3 regions of the Shewanella sp. SM95 genome follow, and region 1 is predicted to be linked to each of the others. Evidence: predicted binding sites of a transcription regulator. Region 1 holds the regulator's gene; each other region holds the start of a gene.
What was found. Region 1 encodes LexA, which represses DNA repair genes until DNA is damaged. Its sites were predicted from a motif close to TACTGTATNNNNATACAGTA; they were not measured.
Positions count from the first base shown of each region.

Region 1 (7,182 bases):
ATCAACATAGTGCAATACATGAAGAACAGCTCGGCAAACACAGGCATACCTGTGGTGAACATATGGTGCGCCCACACGAGGAACGACAGAATTGCAATACTAGCCGTAGCATAAACCATGGATGCATAGCCAAATAAGGGTTTACGACTGAAGGCTGGGACTATGGCAGAGATGATGCCAAAGGACGGCAAGATCATGATGTAGACTTCAGGGTGGCCGAAGAACCAGAAAATATGCTGGAACATCACAGGATCGCCGCCGCCAGCCGCATCGAAGAAACTCGTGCCGAAAAACTTATCTGTCAGCACCATAGTCACTGCGCCAGCGAGTACGGGCATAACCGCGATCAGTAGGAATGCCGTGATAAGCCAAGTCCACACAAACAATGGTAACTTCATCCATGTCATGCCTGGCGCGCGTAAATTCACTATGGTCACAATCACGTTGATTGCGCCCATGATCGAACTTATCCCCATGATGTGAATAGAAAATACAAAGAGCGCCGTGCTATCTGGACTATAAGTTGTTGATAGTGGTGCGTAGAAGGTCCAACCAAAGTTAGGTCCGCCACCTTCCATAAATAGCGAACTGAGAAGGATAGTGAAGGCGAAGGGGAGTATCCAAAAACTCCAGTTATTCATCCGTGGCAGCGCCATATCGGGCGCCCCTATCATCATAGGGATCAGCCAGTTAGCGAGCCCTGTAAAGGCTGGCATTACCGCACCGAATACCATGATCAGCCCATGAACAGTTGTCATTTGGTTGAAAAAGTTGGGCTCGACCAATTGTAATCCAGGTTGAAAGAGTTCAGCGCGGATCACCATGGCCATAGCGCCACCGGTTAAGAACATAATGAAGCTGAACCATAAATACAAAGTACCTATGTCTTTATGGTTGGTGGTTAGCAGCCAGCGCATGATGCCCTTTGGCGCACCATGATGATGGTCATCATGGGCTGCGGTTTGATCTTGAGTCGTAGTGCTCATCATTATCCCCTACTGTCCATGACTTGCGATATCAGCAGGTTGCACTGTATCGCCGGTATTGTTATCCCAAGCATTGCGTTCATAGGTAATGACTGCTGCAAGTTGCTGTGGGCTAAGCTGTTTGCCAAATGCCTGCATAGCCGTGCCCGTTTTGCCGTGCATCACAATATCGATGTGATTGGCGACTGGTCCAATGGCGATAGCACTACCCACTAGCGCGGGGAAGGCGGGTGGTATTCCTGCACCTGTCACTTGATGGCAGGCAGCACAGAAGGTCGCGTAGACAGTTTCACCTTCGGCCATGAGGGCGTCATGGCTGAGTGTGGGGAGGCTTGCGGGATCGATTGCAGCTGAGACGTCTGCAGGTGCGGGTGTCGGAGTTGTACTGCTTGGTACCGCGGCGGATGTTTGTGCAGAATTGCCGTTCATGTACTCGTTGACGTCTTTGGCTTGCACTGCATCGCCAGTATTATTGCCCCAAGCATTCCGCTCGTAGGTAGTCACTGCCGCGATTTCTTGTGCGGTCAATTGCTTACTAAACGCTTGCATGGCAGTACCCGTTTTACCGTTGAGCACAATTTCAAGGTGACCGCTGAGTGGTCCCGTTGCAATCGGGCTACCTTTAAGGGGCGGAAATACGCCTTGCAACCCTTCACCATTGGGCTGGTGGCAGGCTGCGCAGTGCCCGAGGTAAACTTGTTCACCTTGAGTCATCAACTCTTCTTTACTTAGGGTTTGTGATAAAGCGGCTTGAGCGGCTTCAGCCGCAGCACCTGCGGCTTGTTTCTGCTCTGTTACCCAAGCCTCAAACTCGGCTTCAGGTAACGCTTGTACTACGATAGGCATAAAACCATGGTCTTTACCGCAGAGCTCGGCGCATTGACCACGGTAAATGCCGGGTTTGTCGATGCGAGTCCAAGCCTCATTGATAAATCCAGGGTTGGCATCTTTCTTAATTGCAAAGGCGGGTACCCACCAAGAATGGATGACATCCTCTGAAGTCATCAGAAAGCGGATTTTGCGGTTTATCGGTAGAACGAGCGGTTTATCGACTTCCAATAGATAGTTTTCACCCTTGGTTTCGGTGCCTTCAATTTGTGCTCTGGGTGTTGTCAGTATGCTATAAAAATCAATATCTTGATCGAAATAGCTGTAATGCCATTTCCATTGGGACCCCGTGACTTTTACGGTGAGATCGGCGTTGCTGGGATCTTCCATTGCGATTAAAGTTTTTGTCGCTGGAATCGCCATTAAGATCAAAATGATAAATGGCAGAATCGTCCAAGCGATTTCAACTTTAGTGCTTTCGTGAAAGTGGGACGCGACAGCGCCTTTGGATTTTCTGTGGTTGATCATGGCGTAAATCATGACGCCAAAGACCACTAGGCCTATTGCGCAGCAGATATACAAGATGGTCATGTGCAAGTGATAAACCTTGCCACTGATCTCGGTCACGCCAGGGGTCATGTTGAACCGCATGTCCGCGGCGGTCAACGGTGGTGCGAAAAGCACCACGAGTAAACAATACAACAATTGCTTCACAAGACTTCTCCTCTGCCAATTGCGAATAGCAACTACAAAGAAGAGCAACACAGTAAGTCTCAACTCTATGCAAACTCTTCAGTTCCCAAAAAAGCTTTTTTGACTTCAACGTGCGTTGGCGGCTGTTACTTTTAATCAAGTATTGTTACTGCTGGTAATTAGCCACGCTGGCACATACTGCTGAAATAAATCTGTTCTCTATTTTTAGTGGCGCTTCGAGTTCGATAAATACTCGATTCATTGACCACGGAAGGTGATATATCACCACCGACTTAACCAACCATACTTGCTGTTTAAATATTGATCAAGATCACTTATTTATCTAATTATCTGAAAAATTGCCAAAAAAAAGCCTCACATTCATAGGTGAGGCGGCTTTCAAGGTAAAAAATTAAATGAATATTTAATGTACAGCGCTAAAAAAAGATTGCTGACCGAAGAGATTGCCTTGCTCAATGCGTACGTCGGCATGTAAGTGACTGTTTACGTCTTCAAGCACTATACCCATAGCTCGGGCACTTTTAGCCACGATTTGTAGGCGTCGATTATCCCGCGCATCTAATGATTGAGTCCAAGTAATGACTGCACTGGACGTACCACTTGTTAGGGCTTTTTCCATCGCCCACAGGGTTTCGACTTCATCTTTAGCATGTACCAGCAAAACTCTATCCATACGCACACCTGCGCTAGCGAGTGTTTGCTTGTAGCCAATACTTGGAGGGTTGATGAGCACTAACCAACGGCCCTGTTGGCTTAACTGAGCGAGTTGTGCACTCAGATGAATTAATTCTTGGCGACCTTGAGTCTTGGTTGGCATACAGGCGATAGGCGCATGGTGCCAGTCATAGTCGGCATCACGGACTTCATCGAGCCACAAGCCCGGATGGCGGGGGGCATTGCCAAGTAGTTTATTCATAGCCAATCTCCATTACGGATCACACCGACGGCGAGTCCTTCAATTGTTAAACTTTGGAAGCCTAAATCCACTTTAATCGGGGAGTAATCTTCATTTTCGGCATGTAGATAGACTACATTACCTTTTTTTTCGAAACGTTTAACAGTGACATCGTCATCGACTCTAGCGACAACCACTTGACCATTTCTAGCTTGTTCTACTTTATGAACTGCCAGCAAATCACCTTCGAGAATACCGATATTTTTCATGCTGTCGCCCTTTACTCGCAGTAAAAAATCGGCGGCGGGATGAAACATGCTTGGGTCGACTTGGTAGTACTGTTCAACATGTTCTTGGGCGAGGATAGGTTCACCCGCGGCCACTTGGCCGATGAGCGGTAAACCTGTTTCAGTCAAATCTTCGATTTCCGCAGGCAGACGAATGCCTCGAGATGTGCCTGGCATGATCTCAATGCAGCCCTTTTTTGCCAACGCTTTAAGATGTTCTTCAGCCGCATTGGCGCTCTTAAAACCTAAACGGGTTGCGATTTCTGCCCGAGTGGGTGGCATGCCAGTATCGGCAATATTTCGTTTAATTAGCTCTAAAATTTCAGCTTGGCGTGGCGTCAAAGGTCTCATGGTGTTTCCTGTTTTTCTATACAGTTACTGTTAGTATATACAGTATTATTTGCAGCGCAAGTATTAACCACTTTTTAGCTATGTTGGAGAGAATTAGCGAATATTGCCCATAGTCTGGTATTCTATCGGGCTAGTAAACGCACTTAATTGCATAAGAATAATGCCTAAACACGACTCTCTTTGGTTGAAATCATTACGTTGGATCCAAAAACACTTAGTGCACACTATTGTGGTGCCTCAGGATCCCTTTGCCGATCTGAATCTGGATGCTTCCAGACCCCTTGTTTATGTGATGAAAACAGAATCCCTCAGTGACATCGCTGCTTTGAGCGAAATAACGGCTAAGTTAGGCTTACCAAGCCCTTATGAGCCTCTAGTGGCTAATGGTGTGACTGCGCCTCGGGTTGTCTGTCTTCAAGGACGTAAGCCACTGTTTGGCGAACGTGCTGGTAATGAGCCTTTCCTCGAATGCTTTATGCGTTTGTTAGCCGTGCATAAGGAACGTCCTGAATTGGATATTCAACTGGTGCCCGTGAGCTTGTATTGGGGTCGCACGCCAGGGAAAGAAGACGACACTATGAAGGCGGCCGTATTTGAGCGGGAAAACCCGACTTGGTTGCGCAAGTGCTTGATGATTCTGTTCTTAGGTCGACATAACTTCGTGCAGTTTTCGAATGCCGTATCCCTGCGTTACATGGCTGACGAACATGGCACCGACATGGGGATTGCCCATAAGTTAGCACGGGTTGCGCGCGTGCATTTCCGTCGTCAACGTAAGGTAATGACAGGGCCTGTGCTGCCAAACCGCCAAGCACTGTTTCATTCGTTACTCAAATCTGAGTCGCTGCGCAAAGCGATTCAAGAAGAAGCCGCCAGTAAAAAGATTTCTGAGACCCAAGCGCGCGAGACGGCTATTGAGTATCTCGATGAAATCGCTGCCGATTACTCAGACAGTTTAGTGCGTATTGCCGAGCGTTTTTTAACTTGGCTGTGGAACAAGCTTTACAGCGGGATCAACATTAAAGGCGCCGAGCAAGTTCGGCAGTTACACCACGATGGCCACGAGATTGTTTATGTGCCTTGCCATCGCAGCCACATGGATTACCTGCTGTTATCGTATATTTTGTATTATCAAGGCATGGTTCCGCCGCACATTGCTGCCGGCATTAACCTCAATTTCTGGCCCGCGGGACCTATGTTCCGTCGCGGTGGTGCCTTCTTTATCCGCCGTAGTTTTAATGGCAATAAGCTGTACACCGCAGTATTTCGTGAGTATTTAGATCAGCTGTTTGCTAAAGGTTATTCGGTGGAATACTTCTCCGAAGGTGGCCGTTCACGTACTGGCCGTCTGTTGGCGCCGAAAACTGGCATGATCGCCATGACGATGAACAGTGTGCTGCGCGGTATCGAGCGTCCAGTCACGCTAGTGCCTGTGTATTTAGGCTATGACCATGTGATGGAAGTGGCGACGTATCATAAAGAGTTAAGTGGTAAGAAAAAGAAAAAAGAATCTGTGTGGCAGGTGTTTGGTGCGATTCGCAAACTTGGTAATTTCGGCCAAGGTTATGTGAACTTTGGCGAGCCGATTACTCTGCAAAACTTCTTAAATGAGCGCGCGCCAAACTGGCGTACTGAGTTGGCCGATGATCCTGAGCAAAAACCAAGCTGGTTAACGCCAGCGGTAAACGTGCTGGCGAATCGAGTGATGACGAATATTAACGATGCGGCGGCGGCGAGTTCGGTGACCTTGACGAGTTTAGTGTTGTTGGCCACAGATCAAAATGCCTTAGAGCGCAGTCTGCTGGAACGTCAGCTTGATCTGTATCTGACTCTACTCAAAAAAGTGCCTTACACTACTTATACTTCGGTTGCCGAAGGTGATGGTAAGCATTTAGTGCAGCAAGGTTTAGAGCTGAACAAGTTTGTTGTTTGCGCCGATCCTTTAGGTGAAATTGTGTCTATCGAGACGAGTCAGGCAGTGTCTATGACTTACTATCGTAACAATATCATCCACTTATTTATTGTACCGTCATTAATTGCGAGTTGTTTAACGCATAATGAGCAGATCCCGCGTCAGCAAGTTGTGTCAATCGTTGCCGATTTTTATCCACTGCTGAAAGCCGAACTCTTCATGGGCATTAAGGATGTACCTGCCTATGTCAATCAAGTGCTGGATTTCTTCATTGAACAAGGGTTAGTGGTTGAGACTGATACCTTAACTGTCGTGCCTGAACACACTAGCCAACTATTATTGTTAGCCAGTTCAGTGAGCGAAACTCTGCAACGCTATGCCATTATCTTCAATCTGTTAGCGAACAGACCTAAGATGGAGCGCTCAGAACTTGAGTCTGAGAGTCATCTACTTGCCCAGCGTTTAGGCGCTTTGCATGGCATTACTGCGCCAGAGTTCTACGATAAGAAACTTTACGGCACCTTGAGCGTTAAGCTCAAAGAATTGGGATATCTAGCGGATAACCAAGATAAGTCCAATATCAATCGCATACGAGATCAAGCCAATAGCTTATTACGTCCGTCAGTGAAACAAACGATAGTGGCGAGTGTCACCGCGGAGCATACAGTTTAATGGCAAATCATATGAATGCGGCTAAGCATAAGCCCGCAGGTAAGTCCTTGCTCGGCGGCGCCATGATTATTGCTGGCACGACCGTAGGTGCTGGGATGTTTTCTCTGCCCGTGGTCGGTGCAGGTATGTGGTTTGGCTATTCGATTTTAATGTTATTGGGCATTTGGTTTTGCATGTTGATGTCGGGCTTATTGCTACTCGAAACCAATTTGCATTTCGAACCGGGTGCTAGCTTCGATACTTTAAGCAAGCAAACCTTAGGGCAGTTTTGGCGGATAGTGAACGGCGTTTCCATCGCGTTCGTGCTGTATATTTTGACCTATGCCTATATCAGCGGCGGTGGCTCGATTGTGAATCACAGCTTGCAGGGCATGGGAATTGAGTTACCGCAAAGTGTGGCAGGGCTAGTGTTTGCCATAGTATTGGCGAGCATAGTGTTGATCAGCACTAAGGCCGTGGATCGCATTACCACGATTATGCTCGGCGGTATGATCATTACCTTCTTCCTCGCGATCGGCAATTTATTGATCGAAATTG
Region 1 covers NZ_JAKKSE010000014.1:89,084-96,265, reverse strand. Annotated here, with positions in the region: gene ctaD (cytochrome c oxidase subunit I) at 1-986, opposite strand, end outside; gene coxB (cytochrome c oxidase subunit II) at 996-2,528, opposite strand; gene L5M29_RS15345 (cell division inhibitor SulA) at 2,932-3,444, opposite strand; gene lexA (transcriptional repressor LexA) at 3,441-4,061, opposite strand; gene plsB (glycerol-3-phosphate 1-O-acyltransferase PlsB) at 4,222-6,645, shown strand; gene mtr (tryptophan permease) at 6,645-7,182, shown strand, end outside.

Region 2 (7,182 bases), on a different contig from region 1:
TGGTTTTAGCGAAGGTTTATTTGAAGCGGCCGATTACTATGGTATCGCCTTAATTGGCGGCGATACGACGCGTGGCCCACGGGCGATTAATATCACAGTGCACGGCCAAGTCCCACAGGGGAAGGCCCTCACGCGTCATGGTGCTAAAGCCGGTGATTGGATTTATGTTACGGGCACGCTCGGAGATTCGGCCTTAGGTCTGGATATCATTCGCGGCGCGCAGCAGGCCAGAGCCGAGCATAAAGAATTCCTGATTAATCGCCATTATCGTCCAACACCAAGAGTCTTAGCGGGCCAAGCTTTGCGTTCGCTTGCCTCCAGTGCAATCGACCTTTCCGACGGGTTTATCTCGGATATCGGTCATGTGCTTAAGGCTTCGGCAGTCGGTGCTGTGGTGGACGTTAATTGCATCCCGCTTTCACGGGCGATGCAAGATACCGTCAGCGAGGAGCATGCCTTAGGTTATGCGCTTACGGGGGGCGAAGATTATGAACTGCTGTTCACCGTTCCTGAGGCGCAAAAAGGTGCGCTTGAGACAGCGTTGAGCCATGCAGGAGCAAAGTTTGTTCGCGTTGGACAAATTTGTGCGGGCAGTAAGCTCAAGTTGCAACTCAATGGCGAACCGTTTACACCGCCTTATCACGGTTTCGAGCACTTTTAAGCGAAGAGCATGTTAATGAAATGGTTGTCAAAGGATCAGGTGCTAACGCGCCTGTCATTAAAAAATCCTGTCCACTTTTTGGCACTCGGATTTGGTAGCGGACTCGCCGCTAAAGCGCCCGGAACCTTTGGTACCTTAGCTGCTATTCCCCTCTATTTATTGATGGCGCCATTACCGCTCACTTGGTATATCGGCTTAACCTTAGTGGGTGTATTCGCAGGATTTTATATCTGTGGTAAAGCGGCGCAAGACATGGGTGTTCACGATCACGGTGCGATTGTGTGGGATGAAGTGGTTGGGCTACTGATCACTATGATAGCGGCACCAGCAGGTTGGGGTTGGTTGTTAGTCGGCTTTGGTCTATTTCGCTTTTTCGACATTATCAAACCTTGGCCTATTCGATGGCTCGATGCCAAAGTTCATGGTGGCTTTGGCATTATGATTGACGATGTCTTAGCGGGCGTGTTTTCGTTTATTTGTCTGCAAGGGCTAGTCTGGTATGTTAGCTAACATTTTCGCTAGTCTGACATGATAGCTAATCTAACTTGTTAGTTAACATGGGCAACAACTAACCCTTACTCTTGATTTTGCATTTTTTTGATTGAAGCTTGATTGAAGGGATTCGCTGCTTATCCCTTTTCTGCTCGATTTTATTATTGCAGCAGTTCCCTTGCGTTCGCTAGGGTATTGCTGGTGATAGTATCACCACCTAACAGTCTTGCAAGCTCTTGGATACGCTGCTCACGATCGAGCGATTTCATTGTGGTCTCAGTACTGCCTGCCTTATTAAATTTATCGACGAACATGTGTTGATGACCATTGCCCGCAACTTGCGGCAAGTGAGTCACGCACAGTACTTGGGTCGATTCCCCTAAGCTGCGTAACATGCGGCCCACCACTGCGGCGGTGGGGCCAGAAATCCCGACATCCACCTCATCGAAAATTAATGTCGGTGTGGCAACTTTTTTCGCGGTAATCACTTGGATCCCTAATCCTATGCGTGAAAGCTCACCGCCAGACGCGACTTTCGAAATCGGTTGTAAAGGTTGGCCAGGGTTAGTGGTGACCATAAATTCGATATTATCACTGCCGTTGGCTGACATTTGCTCTGGGTGGAAATTGACTTCGATAGTAAATTTACCCTTTGGCATATTCAGTTCGTGGATTGACTGAGTCACGAGTTTGTCGAGTTCTTTGGCATATCTAGCCCGGCTTTGGCTGAGTTTTTGTGCGTTGCTAAGGTAAGCGGCTCTGCTAGCATCGACCTGTAGTTGAATTTCTTCAAGTTTACTTTCGTCACTGTCTAAGGTGCTCAGCTCTGCCTTTAATGCCAAATTATGTTCGGCTAGTTTATTTGGGCTGACATGGTGTTTACGCGCCAGTTGCATGGCTTTTGATAGCCGTTCTTCTAAATAGGCAAAGTGGGTTGGATCGAGTTCAAGCTTACTCAAATAGTGCTGTAATTCGCCTGCACTTTCTTGCACTTGGATTAAGGCATCATTGAGCATAGTGTTGATATTGCTTAATGCAGGATCGTAGCTTTGCAGATCTTCGGCGAGGGAAACGACTCGATTAAGCAGCGACTCTATATTGTTCTCTTCGCCTTCAGTGAGTATATCTAAGCTCGCCTGACAGGTATCAATCAACTCAGTGCCATTAGCCAGACGTTTGTGCTCTTGCTCAATCTCATCGAACTCATCAACTTTAAGATCAAACTCATCGAGTTCTTCTACTTGATATTGCACTAATTGCTTACGGGCAATACGTTCATGCTGTGAGGCTTCGAGTTGTTTTAGATCGGCCTCAATTTGCTTGCAGCGTTGAAAGCTAGCGGCAACCGTATCGATAAGCAATCTGTGGTTGGCATAACTGTCGAGCAGGGTGAGTTGATGTTCACTTTTTAACATTGCATGGTGGGCATGTTGGCCGTGAATACCAATAAGTAACTGACCCAGTAATTTTAGCTGCGTCAGCGGCACTGGATTACCATTGATGTAGGCGCGTGATCGGCCATCGCTACCAATAGTCCGACGTAGAATGCACTCATCATCGAGTTCAAGATCGTTATCTTCTAACCAACGTTTTGCCAGTGGAATATCGTCCAAGGAAAAGCGGGCGCTGACTTCGGTTTTATTGGCTCCTGGGCGAACACTGCTGGCATCGGCGCGATTGCCTAGGCACAGGCCTAGCGCATCGATGGCGATCGATTTACCCGCACCGGTTTCACCTGTGATGCTGGTCATACCGGGGCGAAAATCCAGCTCTAAAAAACGGACGATTGCGAAGTTATTAATGCTGAGTTGGCAAAGCATAGTGAATTCCTGTCGAAAAACATACCAAACCACTGTATTGATAAACAGTATATACTGATTTTATATACAGTAAAGTGGCTTGGGTAAATAATCGGCATTATCGGCAGTAAATATTTTTAATTGACTGATTATGCATGGGTTCTTACTAAGCTTTCTAAGATAGGCAAACTAAAAAAAGTAACTAAGGTGCCAAATAGAATGCCCTGAGCACTGGTAGAAGCCTGAGTATTATAGCGCTGGGCGAGCAAGTACACGCTCGCCGCAGTGGGCAGTGCGCTTAAGATCACGCCCATGATCAGGTAGTCGCCGCTCACACCAAAACGGCTAAGCATAAAGTAGACGAGTGCCGGTTGGACAACTAGCTTGAAGAGGTTGATAAGGCTCAGTTCGATAAAATTCTTGGGGCTAAATACGCTGCTATCTTTCTGGTAGCGCATCGCTTTGGCGAGCACCATGCCGATAGCAAATAGGGCGCACGGGCTTGAGGTATTGCCAATTTGCTGGATCATGAGCGCCAGCCCTGAGGGCAGTTTTATCTCTAGCGCCGAAATGCCGACACCAATTAAGCTACCAATAACGATAGGGTTTTTACCGACCGCCATCGCCATTATGACTAAGGCGTGGTGTTGTCTTTGGGTGTTTGTGGCCAATTCCATCGAGACTAAGGCGACGGCAAACATCAGCACGGATAATAAGCTGGCAATCGCAGCGGCGACTAAGGCGCTTTGCTGCTGCGGAAAGAGGATGATGAGTAGTGGAATACCAATAAATGCGGTATTACCAAAGGTGGCATTGAGGGCTCGAATAGCGGCAACCGCATGCTGTTTAGGGTTAGCAAGCAGCGAGAGCCCAAGGCAGACAAGATAAGTGATCACCATAGCCGTGCTGTAGCCCGCAATAAATCCCCATTGCAAAATCTCACCAATCGGCTGCTGCGCGAGGGCGATAAGCATGATCGCGGGGAATGCAATATAGTACACATATTGGTTTAGCACTTGGTCCGTATCGACGGGCAAGAGTTTTAATTTTTGCACTAGTGTGCCGAGCAACATGATCCCGAAGACGGCAAACAGAGGGGTTAAAATGGTCATTTCCCTCACTCATCCTTACGATTAAATTTGAATAAACTCAGCCACCACCGTCATTTCTACTATCGCTATGATTTTAGGTGGGCGCTTGCCTTTTTTATGTCACTTTAGAACCAGAACTAGCGCCAGCGCAGTAAAACTCGCCACAAAATAACATACCATTTCAATCTAAGGCTATTGCGCTATGGTCGTATAAGTGAATAATTCAATGTTTAAAACACAATCACTTAGTGAATTTAGCGTTTTAACGTCAATACCCAATATGTGAAATTAGGATATGCAATGAGTGATGATTTAGGCGCTGAACTACAACTTGTCTATCTTTTTGTGCATTTAGTCAATGCGGGCAGTTTTTCGCAGGCGGCGAAGGAGCTCGATATGCCCATCGCCACTGTGAGCCGCAAGTTAGCGAAGTTGGAAGAGAAGCTCGATAAACAGCTCTTTATGCGCAGTACCCGCAAGTTACGATTGACGGAGGAAGGGCTGGCGCTCTTTCAACGCTACCAGAGTGTGGTTGCTCAATTTGATGAACTAAGTGGTTTAGGCAGTGATAAACCCGAGGGAACCCTGCGCATCGCCGCACCGATTTCGATTATTTCCATTGTGTTTATTCAGGCATTGAATGAGTTTGGCCGTTTGTATCCAGATATCCGTTTGCACATTTCCCAGAGCAATGAGTTAGTGGATTTGATCGACAAAGGTATAGATGTGGCGATTGTTGGCGGGGCTCAGCCTGATTCTTCTTGGGTGTCGAGTACCTTAGGCGAGCTCGACTATTGCCTGTTTGCCACACCAGAATATTTGGCTCAGGCACCTAAACTTGAGCATCCCGATGATCTTGAAGCCCATCAACTGATAAAAGTCTGGCCGCTGTTTAATTGGCATTTAAAGCATCCAAGCGGCGAGTCTTTTTATTTTAATGGCCCGACTAAGCTCACCCTCACGGATTTACACGGAGCGATTCAGGCGACCTTAGGCCATGGCGGGATCTTGTATGGTCCTGAACTATTTGTAAAACAGCAGATTAAAGAGGGAAAACTTAAAGTATTACTGCCTGAATGGATTGGCGAACAGAGGCGAATTTCGATTTTATATCATCAGCGCAGCCAGCAGCCGCTAAAGGTAAGAGTCTTTATTGAGTTTATGCAGTCAAAGGCGCCAGAGTTATTCTCTATGCGTTGATTTAACCGAGTTATTCTTTAATAAGGGAACTGATTTTTAGCGTCTTTTAGGTTTTACGGTGTTTTTGCTCATGGTGTTTTGCGTTTGTTTTGCGTCTTGCAGGCTGGAGCGTGTCGCGGGCAGTATGCCGAGTTCTAAGAAGTATCCCACTAAACGCCGTAGTTCAAATAAAGAACCGATACGCTGTTGATCTTTGATGGTCAGTTTCCAACTGTCGGTGCGTCCTTCGCTATTGGTTAAGATAAATCCTTGATAAACAATCTTTCTCATTGGAATAACTCAATCTTTATTGATGCTATTTATAGCAACTGGATATCTTTGACGGGATTCGTTGGTGAGGGTGTAAAACGATGATCCCTTTCTTATTCTGCATGGATAATAGGTGCTTGAGTAACCCCAAGCACCTCATCAGTTAAGCTACGCTGATACCGATATTTGATACGCCAGCTTCGATAATGTCTTTGCGTAAACCTTTGACCAGTTCTGCGGTGATCTTCGGATTTTCTTCAATAATTTCCAGCAGAGAATTTTGTAATTCTTTCTCTTCTTCCATAACTTCATGGGCGAAAACGAAATCATCTAATGCTTCATCCACTAAATCGACATCGCTGATCGCTTCGATGTAGTTAGCCACTGTGCTGGATGACAATTTGCTGATATTGACTATGTCTTCTTCAATTTTGCCTTGAATCGCACCTAGTAAGGTCGATATGGCGACCACTGCATCCATAGCAGGATAGACGCCATAGGCTTCAAAATCAGCAGGATCTGGGGTGTTATCTTCCAAGCGTTGCAGATGCACATCGACATTGAATTTGAGCTTGGAGTCGTACTGGGATTGCCACAATAGTTCTAATGCGGTACTCAACACAGTAGGATCGCCAAACTCACAGACTTCGGAAAACAGTTGATAGTTGGGCAACATACGTTGGCAAAGTGCAGTGGCAAAGAGTTGTTTTTGTGGCAGTGTTAACGCCTTGAGACGTTTAAAGAAGCCCGTTTTTTTGGTCATCTGTTATTTCCGCTGATAGCTGTGATATCACTTGATTTGCCGCAGATTCTACCTTAGTTAACTCATCAAGTAACTCTAGTATTTCGGGTTCGAGATCTTCAACCGATGTTTCACGTTTTAGTGCCGATTCAATTTCTTGGCATAACCTTTGTGTGGTGGGCACGCCGCAGTAGCAGCTCGCACCATGCAGCTTATGGATAGTACTGAGCATGACTGGGTGATCGTTTTGACTTAGCGCCGTTTGAATCGTCGCCACGGTTTGCGGTAATGAGTCGAGCAACATTCTGAGCATATCTAAGGCGAGATCGGCCTTGTGATTGGCTTGGGTTAAGCATAAATCCCAGTTCAGCGTATGCAGGTCAAAATGGGTGAACTTAGGTCGAGTGATCCAGCGATGAATAATATCTTTGAGCGCCGCTTCATCAATAGGTTTAGGCAAATATCCGTCCATACCACTGCCTAAAATCAGTTCGCGTTCTTCGGCAATGGCATGGGCTGTCACGGCAATTATCGGCGTGTTGCGGTTCATCGAGCCTTGGCGAATTTGCTTCGTGGCGCTAATGCCATCTGTGCCAGGCATTTGGATATCCATAAAGATCAAGTCGAAGGTGCGAGTCTTCGCCTGTTTAACTGCCTCATCACCGCTGTTGACGGCAACCACAGTCGTCACTAATTCGCTGAGTAAAGTATCAATCAGTTTTAAGTTGGCAAAGTTATCATCTACCGCTAGCACGGTTAAGGATTGGCGAGCTACCGGTGTGGATATTGTCGCAGGGGCTATGATGTCGTACTCCATCGGTGGATAGAGTAAGTTGCGCGCAAGCTGATGCTCACTAACTGGCAGAGACAACACCACATCGGCATTCGGGCGAATAAATTGGGTTAAGGCATCTTGTTCTTGGCAATCGTATAGCACTATAAGGCAAT
Region 2 covers NZ_JAKKSE010000004.1:156,930-164,111, forward strand. Annotated here, with positions in the region: gene thiL (thiamine-phosphate kinase) at 1-661, shown strand, start outside; gene L5M29_RS07550 (phosphatidylglycerophosphatase A) at 677-1,171, shown strand; gene recN (DNA repair protein RecN) at 1,315-2,973, opposite strand; gene L5M29_RS07560 (AEC family transporter) at 3,102-4,064, opposite strand; gene lldR (LysR family transcriptional regulator LldR) at 4,344-5,243, shown strand; gene L5M29_RS07570 (DUF3319 domain-containing protein) at 5,280-5,513, opposite strand; gene L5M29_RS07575 (YjaG family protein) at 5,656-6,255, opposite strand; gene barA (two-component sensor histidine kinase BarA) at 6,230-7,182, opposite strand, start outside.
Region 2: a site for LexA is predicted at 3,004-3,023, ahead of recN (DNA repair protein RecN). Genes of this name have one in related genera too.

Region 3 (7,182 bases), on a different contig from region 1:
TTGGCGAGCATGGTCATCAGCTAAAACTAAGCACGCCTAGGGTGTGCTTTTTTATGACATATTCTGTCAAAATCCGATAAAACCACGTATCATGTGCGCCAGTCGGCCAAGGGGCAATTCCCTTGTACTTTTCCATTCAATATTAGGTTTAACAGAGTCTAACGATGCTAATTACACTATCGATTATTGGCGGTTTTATTATTTTAACCTTAGGCGCAGAAGCCCTAGTGCGTGGCGCGAGTTCTATCGCTCTACGTTTAGGTATTACGCCACTTATCATAGGCTTAACTATTGTAGCCTTTGGTACTAGCGCACCAGAACTGGCTGTGAGTGTAAAATCTGCTCTAGCAGGAAACAGCGGTATCGCCTTAGGTAACGTTATTGGCTCTAACATTGCTAACATAGGTTTGATTTTAGCCATCACGGCACTTATCCGCCCTATTCAAGTGCAATCTCAAGTCGTAAAGCGTGATATCCCTTTGATGATATTGGCTTCCATGTTGTTCTGGGCACTCTTGTTAGATGGCGAGCTCAGCCTAATTGACGGTGTGATATTACTGTCACTACTGTTCGGTTATTTAGCCTTTAGTTACATCAGCTCGAAAAATGGTAATGAAGAGGAAGAGATTGAAGCAGGTCCAAATAATCCGCTACTTTCAGCCCTATTTATCTTAGTCGGTATTGGTATGTTAGTCGGTGGCGGTATTTTGTTTGTCAACGGCGCGGTAGATTTAGCCAAGACCTTCGGTATCAGTGAAGTCATTATCGGCTTAACGATCGTGGCGATTGGTACCAGTATGCCAGAGTTAGTAACTTCTGTTCTAGCGGCACTGAAAGGTCAGAGTGACATAGCCATAGGTAACGTTGTCGGTTCTAACATATTCAATATTTTGGGTATTTTAGGTATTACTGCAATAGTACAGCCAGTATCATCACTTGGCTTCCAACCCTTTGATTTCATAGTGATGTTGGCATTTGCCATCATGATTTTACCTTTCGCTTGGACAGGATTTCGTATTGGCCGCCGCGAAGGTTCAGTATTACTACTGTGCTACTTAGGTTACTTGGGCTACCTAATAAACCAAGCGAGCACTCAAGCTGTGGTATAACACTTAGCTGATCATTTGCGATAAAAAAAACACCGGAGCCTCTCCGGTGTTTTGCTCTCTAGGTATTGCTGTCCTTTATTCATCACGCACCTTCTTTAAAGCACACCTCATAAAGAATATAAGCACACAACTCAACTGATGACATTTGTCATGCCAAAGCCATGACCTTTGTGTCTGCAGTTCTTCTATCGAATTTCTGATAATGAGCCCGTACCCAAACATTGGGAAACTCACTCAATAAGGAAATACCATGAAAACATTACTCCTCGCCTCCAGCTTTTTGCTTATCAGTACTCACTCGTTTGCAGCAACGTCATCAAACACTAACATCACCAATGTAGACGCGGCCTCGAATGCGATGAATCTAACGCAATTACAACAACTGAGCGGTAGCACTCAAGATTATGATAAAGCCTATGCGAACTATCGCTTAGCCATCAGTGCCAATGTAATGGGGCAGAAAACACTCGCTAGCAGCGCACTGACTACAGCGCAAACCACATTAGAAGCACTCGAAACCAGCCAAGCGAATGCAGAATCCCTTGCCCTGTTATCGTCGGTTTATGGCATGCAAATCGCCTTAGATAATAGTAAAGGTGCAACGCTCGGCATGAAATCCGCCAAGGCGATTGCCAGTGCCGAACAATTAGAACCACAAAATCCACGGGTAGCGCTTCTTAAAGCCATCGCCGCCTATAACACGCCAGCCATATTTGGCGGCAGCATGCAAAATGCTAAGACCTTAGCCACTACAGCCATAGAAAGATTCGCCCAGCCTTGCGACAACATTTGCTGGGGTGAAGCCGAAGCTTACACGTGGCGCGGGCTCGCTAAACAGGAATTAGGCGATAGCCAAGGCGCGATTGAAGATTGGCAACAAGCGATCAAAGTACAAGCAGATTATGGTTGGGCAAAATTTTTGCTTCAACAAAATCAGCAATTAAGTGCAAAATAGACAAAGTTGTTAACGGGGATCTATGGCGCTGACGATAGCGCCAATCCCTAAAAAGAATAAATTAAAACAGATGCCATCGGTGGGCATTCAACAACCAACTCAGTGACACAGAGGCATCATGATAAGCACTCCCCTTCAGCTCGAACGAAAACTTGCTTGGGTGTATTTGATAAACTTAGTGTTTTATCTGATCCCACTTGCCATTAATCCCTATCCAAGCTGGAAAATCGCCCTCAGTTTTGCCGTGTTAATCCCTTTTATTGCCAGTTATTTTTGGACCTATAAGTGCAATAGCCGTAGCGCCTATCTGCCCATTCTCATTATGGTGGCCATAGCAATAGCGATCACACCAATCAACCCAGGCTCTATCTCGCTATTTACCTTTGCCGCTTTCTTCATTGGCTTTTTTTATCCTCTCCGGACCTGTCTGTTGGCTATTGCAGCCCTCATCGGCCTGCTGTTTGCCCTCAATGAGATTTACCACTTTAACAGTTACTACTTTCCGCTTTACGGCTCGGGATTAGTGCTCGGCGTGGGCATGTTTGGTGTCGCCGAACGCAGACGTTATCGGCATAAATTGAAAGAACAGCAAAGTGCCCAAGAAATTACCACCTTGGCCACTATGCTTGAGCGTGAACGTATCGCGCGGGATCTACACGACATTATGGGGCATAGCCTTTCTTCCATCGCCCTTAAGGCCGAGCTAGCCGAAAAGCTTATCGCAAAACAAGAATATGAACTCGCATCAACCCAATTGATTGAGCTAGGACAAATTGCGAGGGAAAGTTTAAGCCAGATCCGCCACACAGTGTCAGACTACAAACACAAAGGTCTAGAGAGTTGCGTGACGCAGCTTTGTAAATCCTTAAGGGATAAAGGCTTAAGTGTCGAGCTCAGTGGTGAGCTACCCAAGCTAGGTGCAACCACAGAAAGCCAACTGAGTTTGATCCTCACCGAACTCATTAATAATATTCTTCGCCATAGCGGTGCAAGTGAATGCTCTATCCACTTTTCTAAGCAATCAGACCGCCTGCTGCTCGAAGTCAAAGACAATGCCGCGGCCAAACCTTTTATAGAGGGTAATGGCCTCACTGGTATACGCGAGCGTCTCGACAGTTTAGGCGGCAGCTTGAGCTATAATCTCGAACAGGGATATAGATTTACCGTCAGTTTACCTTTGCAGGGAGCAACACATTAATGAAGATTTTATTGGCGGAAGATCAAGCCATGGTGCGAGGAGCACTCGCCGCACTCCTTACGCTTGCAGGGGGTTTTAGTATCACCCAAGCGAGTGACGGCGACGAAGCTCTAAGCTTACTCAAACAGCAAAGTTTTGATCTCTTACTAACAGATATCGAGATGCCCGGCCGCACAGGTTTAGAGCTGGCCACATGGTTAAAGGAGCAACATAGCCAAACCAAGATAGTGGTCATTACCACCTTCGGCCGTGCAGGCTATATAAAACGTGCCATCGAAGCGGGTGTGGGCGGCTTTTTGCTTAAAGATGCGCCCTCGGAAACCTTAGTCAACGCGATTCAACAAGTAATGGCGGGAAAACGAGTGATCGATCCTGAACTTGCGATGATGGCGATTGGCGATGTCGACCCACTCAACGACAAAGAACGCCGCGCTCTTCGCCTCGCTAGCGAAGGCAAATCCACCTCCGACATCGCCGAAACTCTTTTTATCGCCGAAGGGACTGTTCGCAACTACCTCTCTGAAGCCATAGCCAAACTCAATGCCAGTAATCGAATCGATGCAGCCCGCATTGCCAAGCAAAAAGGCTGGTTGTAATAACACTCACAGTTAACCACGCTTTCAGCCTAACGATATCTTATCAACAATTTTGTGGTCTTAAGGCCACAGAAGGATATTAGCTATGCTTCCAAACAAAATTTGATAACACCCTAATTCCCCTTGAGATTGCCTTACGCTTATTCTCTGTTAATATATGTATAAATTCACAGTGATTGAGTGCTAACGACTTGCAGCAATTGGATCTTGTTCCGATCACCGACCTCAAAGGCGTCGCCAAAAAGGTCGCGGAGAAACTCGCAAAGCTCGGCATCACAACAGTACAAGATCTGCTGTTTCACTTACCCCTGCGCTACGAAGACAGAACCCAAATCTATCCCATTGCCGCCCTCAGCCTAGGCGGTTATGGCACTATAGAAGCTGAAATCCAATCGACACAAATCATCCAAGGCCGCAAGCGCATGCTGGTCTGCAATGTGCGCGACGATACGGGCAGCTTAAGTCTGCGCTTCTTTAACTTTTCTGTCGCCCAGCGTAATGCCATGCAAAATGGTTTAATGATCCGAGCCTATGGTGAAGTGCGCCGTGGTAGTCATCAAGCTGAGATAGTGCATCCAGAATATAAAGTCGTCTATCCCGGTGAAGATGTTCACCTAAGCGATACCCTAACGCCGATTTATCCCACGACTGAGGGCTTAAAACAGGCGAGTTGGCTAAAGCTGACCGAGCAAGCTTTGGCATTACTGGAAGATGGCGGTTTAACTGAGCTGCTACCACCTCAGTTGCAACCGAATAACATCAGCCTTAAACAAGCGCTGCAGACGCTACATCGACCTCCTGCGGGGAGCTCTCAGTTCGATTTAGAGTTAGGCCAACACCCAGCCCAGCAGCGACTGGTGCAGGAAGAGTTGCTCGCCCATAATCTCAGCATGCTACGCCTAAGGCAGCGCAGTAATTTAGATGCAGCAGTGACCATGCAGGCCACGGGGCAGTTGCTCAATCCCTTCCTTGCCGCTTTGCCCTTTAAGCCCACAGGCGCCCAGCAAAGAGTGGTGGCCGATATAGGCAAAGATTTAGAAAAGCCGCACCCTATGATGCGCTTAGTGCAAGGGGATGTGGGCTCGGGTAAAACCTTAGTCGCGGCGATGGCTGCGCTGCAAGCGATTGAAAACGGTTATCAAGTCGCCATGATGGCGCCGACCGAGCTATTGGCCGAACAGCATGCAACTAACTTTGCCGCTTGGTTTGAACCACTCGGGCTTAAAGTCGGTTGGCTAGCGGGTAAACTTAAAGGCAAGGCAAGAGCGCAATCCCTTGCGGATATTGAATCCGGCGCAGCCCAAATGGTGATTGGCACCCATGCCATCTTCCAGCAGCATGTGGTCTTTAATAAACTCGCGTTAATTATCATAGATGAGCAGCACAGATTCGGCGTACACCAACGCTTAGGTCTGCGGGAAAAGGGCGTGAGCCAAGGTTTCCATCCGCATCAATTGATCATGACGGCAACGCCGATCCCGCGCACGCTAGCGATGACAGCCTATGCGGATCTCGACACGTCCATTATCGATGAATTGCCGCCGGGACGAACTCCAGTAACCACAGTGGCGATTGCCGATTCACGCCGCAACGAAGTGCTTGAACGGGTGCGTAACGCCGTCATCACAGATAAACGTCAGGCCTATTGGGTGTGTACTCTGATTGAAGAATCCGAAGTGCTCGAATGCCAAGCCGCCGAAGACACGGCCGAAGAACTGCGCCTCGCCCTGCCCGAGCTCAATATTGGCCTAGTGCATGGCAGATTAAAGAGCGCCGAGAAACAGCAAATCATGGCCGACTTTAAGGCAGGCATTATTCATCTACTGGTAGCGACAACCGTGATTGAAGTGGGCGTCGACGTGCCTAATGCCAGCCTGATGATCATTGAAAACCCTGAACGTTTAGGTCTAGCACAACTACATCAACTGCGCGGACGAGTCGGTCGAGGCGCCATCGCAAGCCATTGTGTGTTACTCTACAAGGCGCCGTTGAGCCATACCGCCACCCAAAGACTGAGCGTACTCAGACAAAGCAATGATGGTTTCATCATAGCGCAGAAAGATTTAGAAATTCGTGGCCCGGGTGAAGTGCTTGGCACTAAGCAAACAGGACTGGCTGAGCTCAAAATTGCCGATCTGGTGCGCGATCAAGCTTTGATCCCACACATTCAGAAATTAGCGAGCCATGTAATGGCGCAAGCTCCCGAAAAAGTCGATGCAATTATTTTACGTTGGCTCGGGCACAGACAGCACTATGTGCAGGCTTAGGCCGCAAATATTAAAGGGTAAAGAACGAGGCGTAACATCAGCCTTTACTCGAAATAAATTGTTTATGTTCAGCTAAGCGCTATAGACAAGCGCATGGAAACTTGCAAAATGAACCTGCGGCCTTCAAATAGCCCGCTCTTGCACTTTAATGTTAGCTGCATGTATTCACCAAGTTACCTTGACACTCAAGCGAAGGATGTAAAATGCAAGTTAATCAAGATGATAGAATAACACCTCAAGAGACGTCTTCTAGCAGCAATCGCTTTGCGCTTTTTGCGATAGTGCTCGTCGTGCTACTTTCTGCCGGAGGATATTATTACTACAGCGGTGATTCTGACTCACCTAAACTCATTCCTAACGCCCCTATTGTATTGCCTGAAACACCGCCATCTGAACCTATGACGCTCGAAAGTGCGCCAGAGCCTGAAACCACTGAGACGACGCCTGCCGTTACAGAAACGAACACCAATAGCACTGAAACCACTGCAGTGGCAGAGCCTGAAGTTGTCGTAGAACCTGTGCCTGTGCTGGCTGAAAGTGATGCATTTGTGCAACAAAAAGCCCTCGCCATGATCAATAACAATGTGTTGAGTTCTTCGTTAGTGCAGCAAGATCTCGTCCGCCAATTTGTGGTATTCGTGGATAACCTAGCTCAGGGTGAATTAACCCGTAAAGTTAGCCCACTTAAAGGACCAGAGAAGCTGTTCTCAGTCTCAGAAATCACCAACAAAGTGTATTTAAATCCTGAGGGGTTCCACAGATACGACGCCTATGTTGACTCGATTGCCAAAATGGACGAACAGAGCTTAATCACAACTTACAAGCAACTGACGCCGCTCCTAGAGGAAGCCTTTACCGAACTCGGCTACAGCAACGCCAAATTTAACGACAGAATGCTGCAAGCGATTAAAATGTTACTCGCAGCACCTATTATTGAAGATCCGATTGAGCTGAATTCAATTAGCGTTAACTATCAATTCGTTGACCCTAACTTAGAGGCACTACCCAGTGCCCAAAAACTGTTGATCCGTATGGGTCCAGAAAATACTCGCAAGTT
Region 3 covers NZ_JAKKSE010000015.1:92,833-100,014, forward strand. Annotated here, with positions in the region: gene L5M29_RS15935 (calcium/sodium antiporter) at 165-1,109, shown strand; gene L5M29_RS15940 (hypothetical protein) at 1,360-2,064, shown strand; gene L5M29_RS15945 (sensor histidine kinase) at 2,183-3,262, shown strand; gene L5M29_RS15950 (DNA-binding response regulator) at 3,262-3,858, shown strand; gene recG (ATP-dependent DNA helicase RecG) at 4,050-6,125, shown strand; gene L5M29_RS15960 (DUF3014 domain-containing protein) at 6,329-7,182, shown strand, end outside.
Region 3: a site for LexA is predicted at 4,014-4,033, ahead of recG (ATP-dependent DNA helicase RecG). Genes of this name have one in related genera too.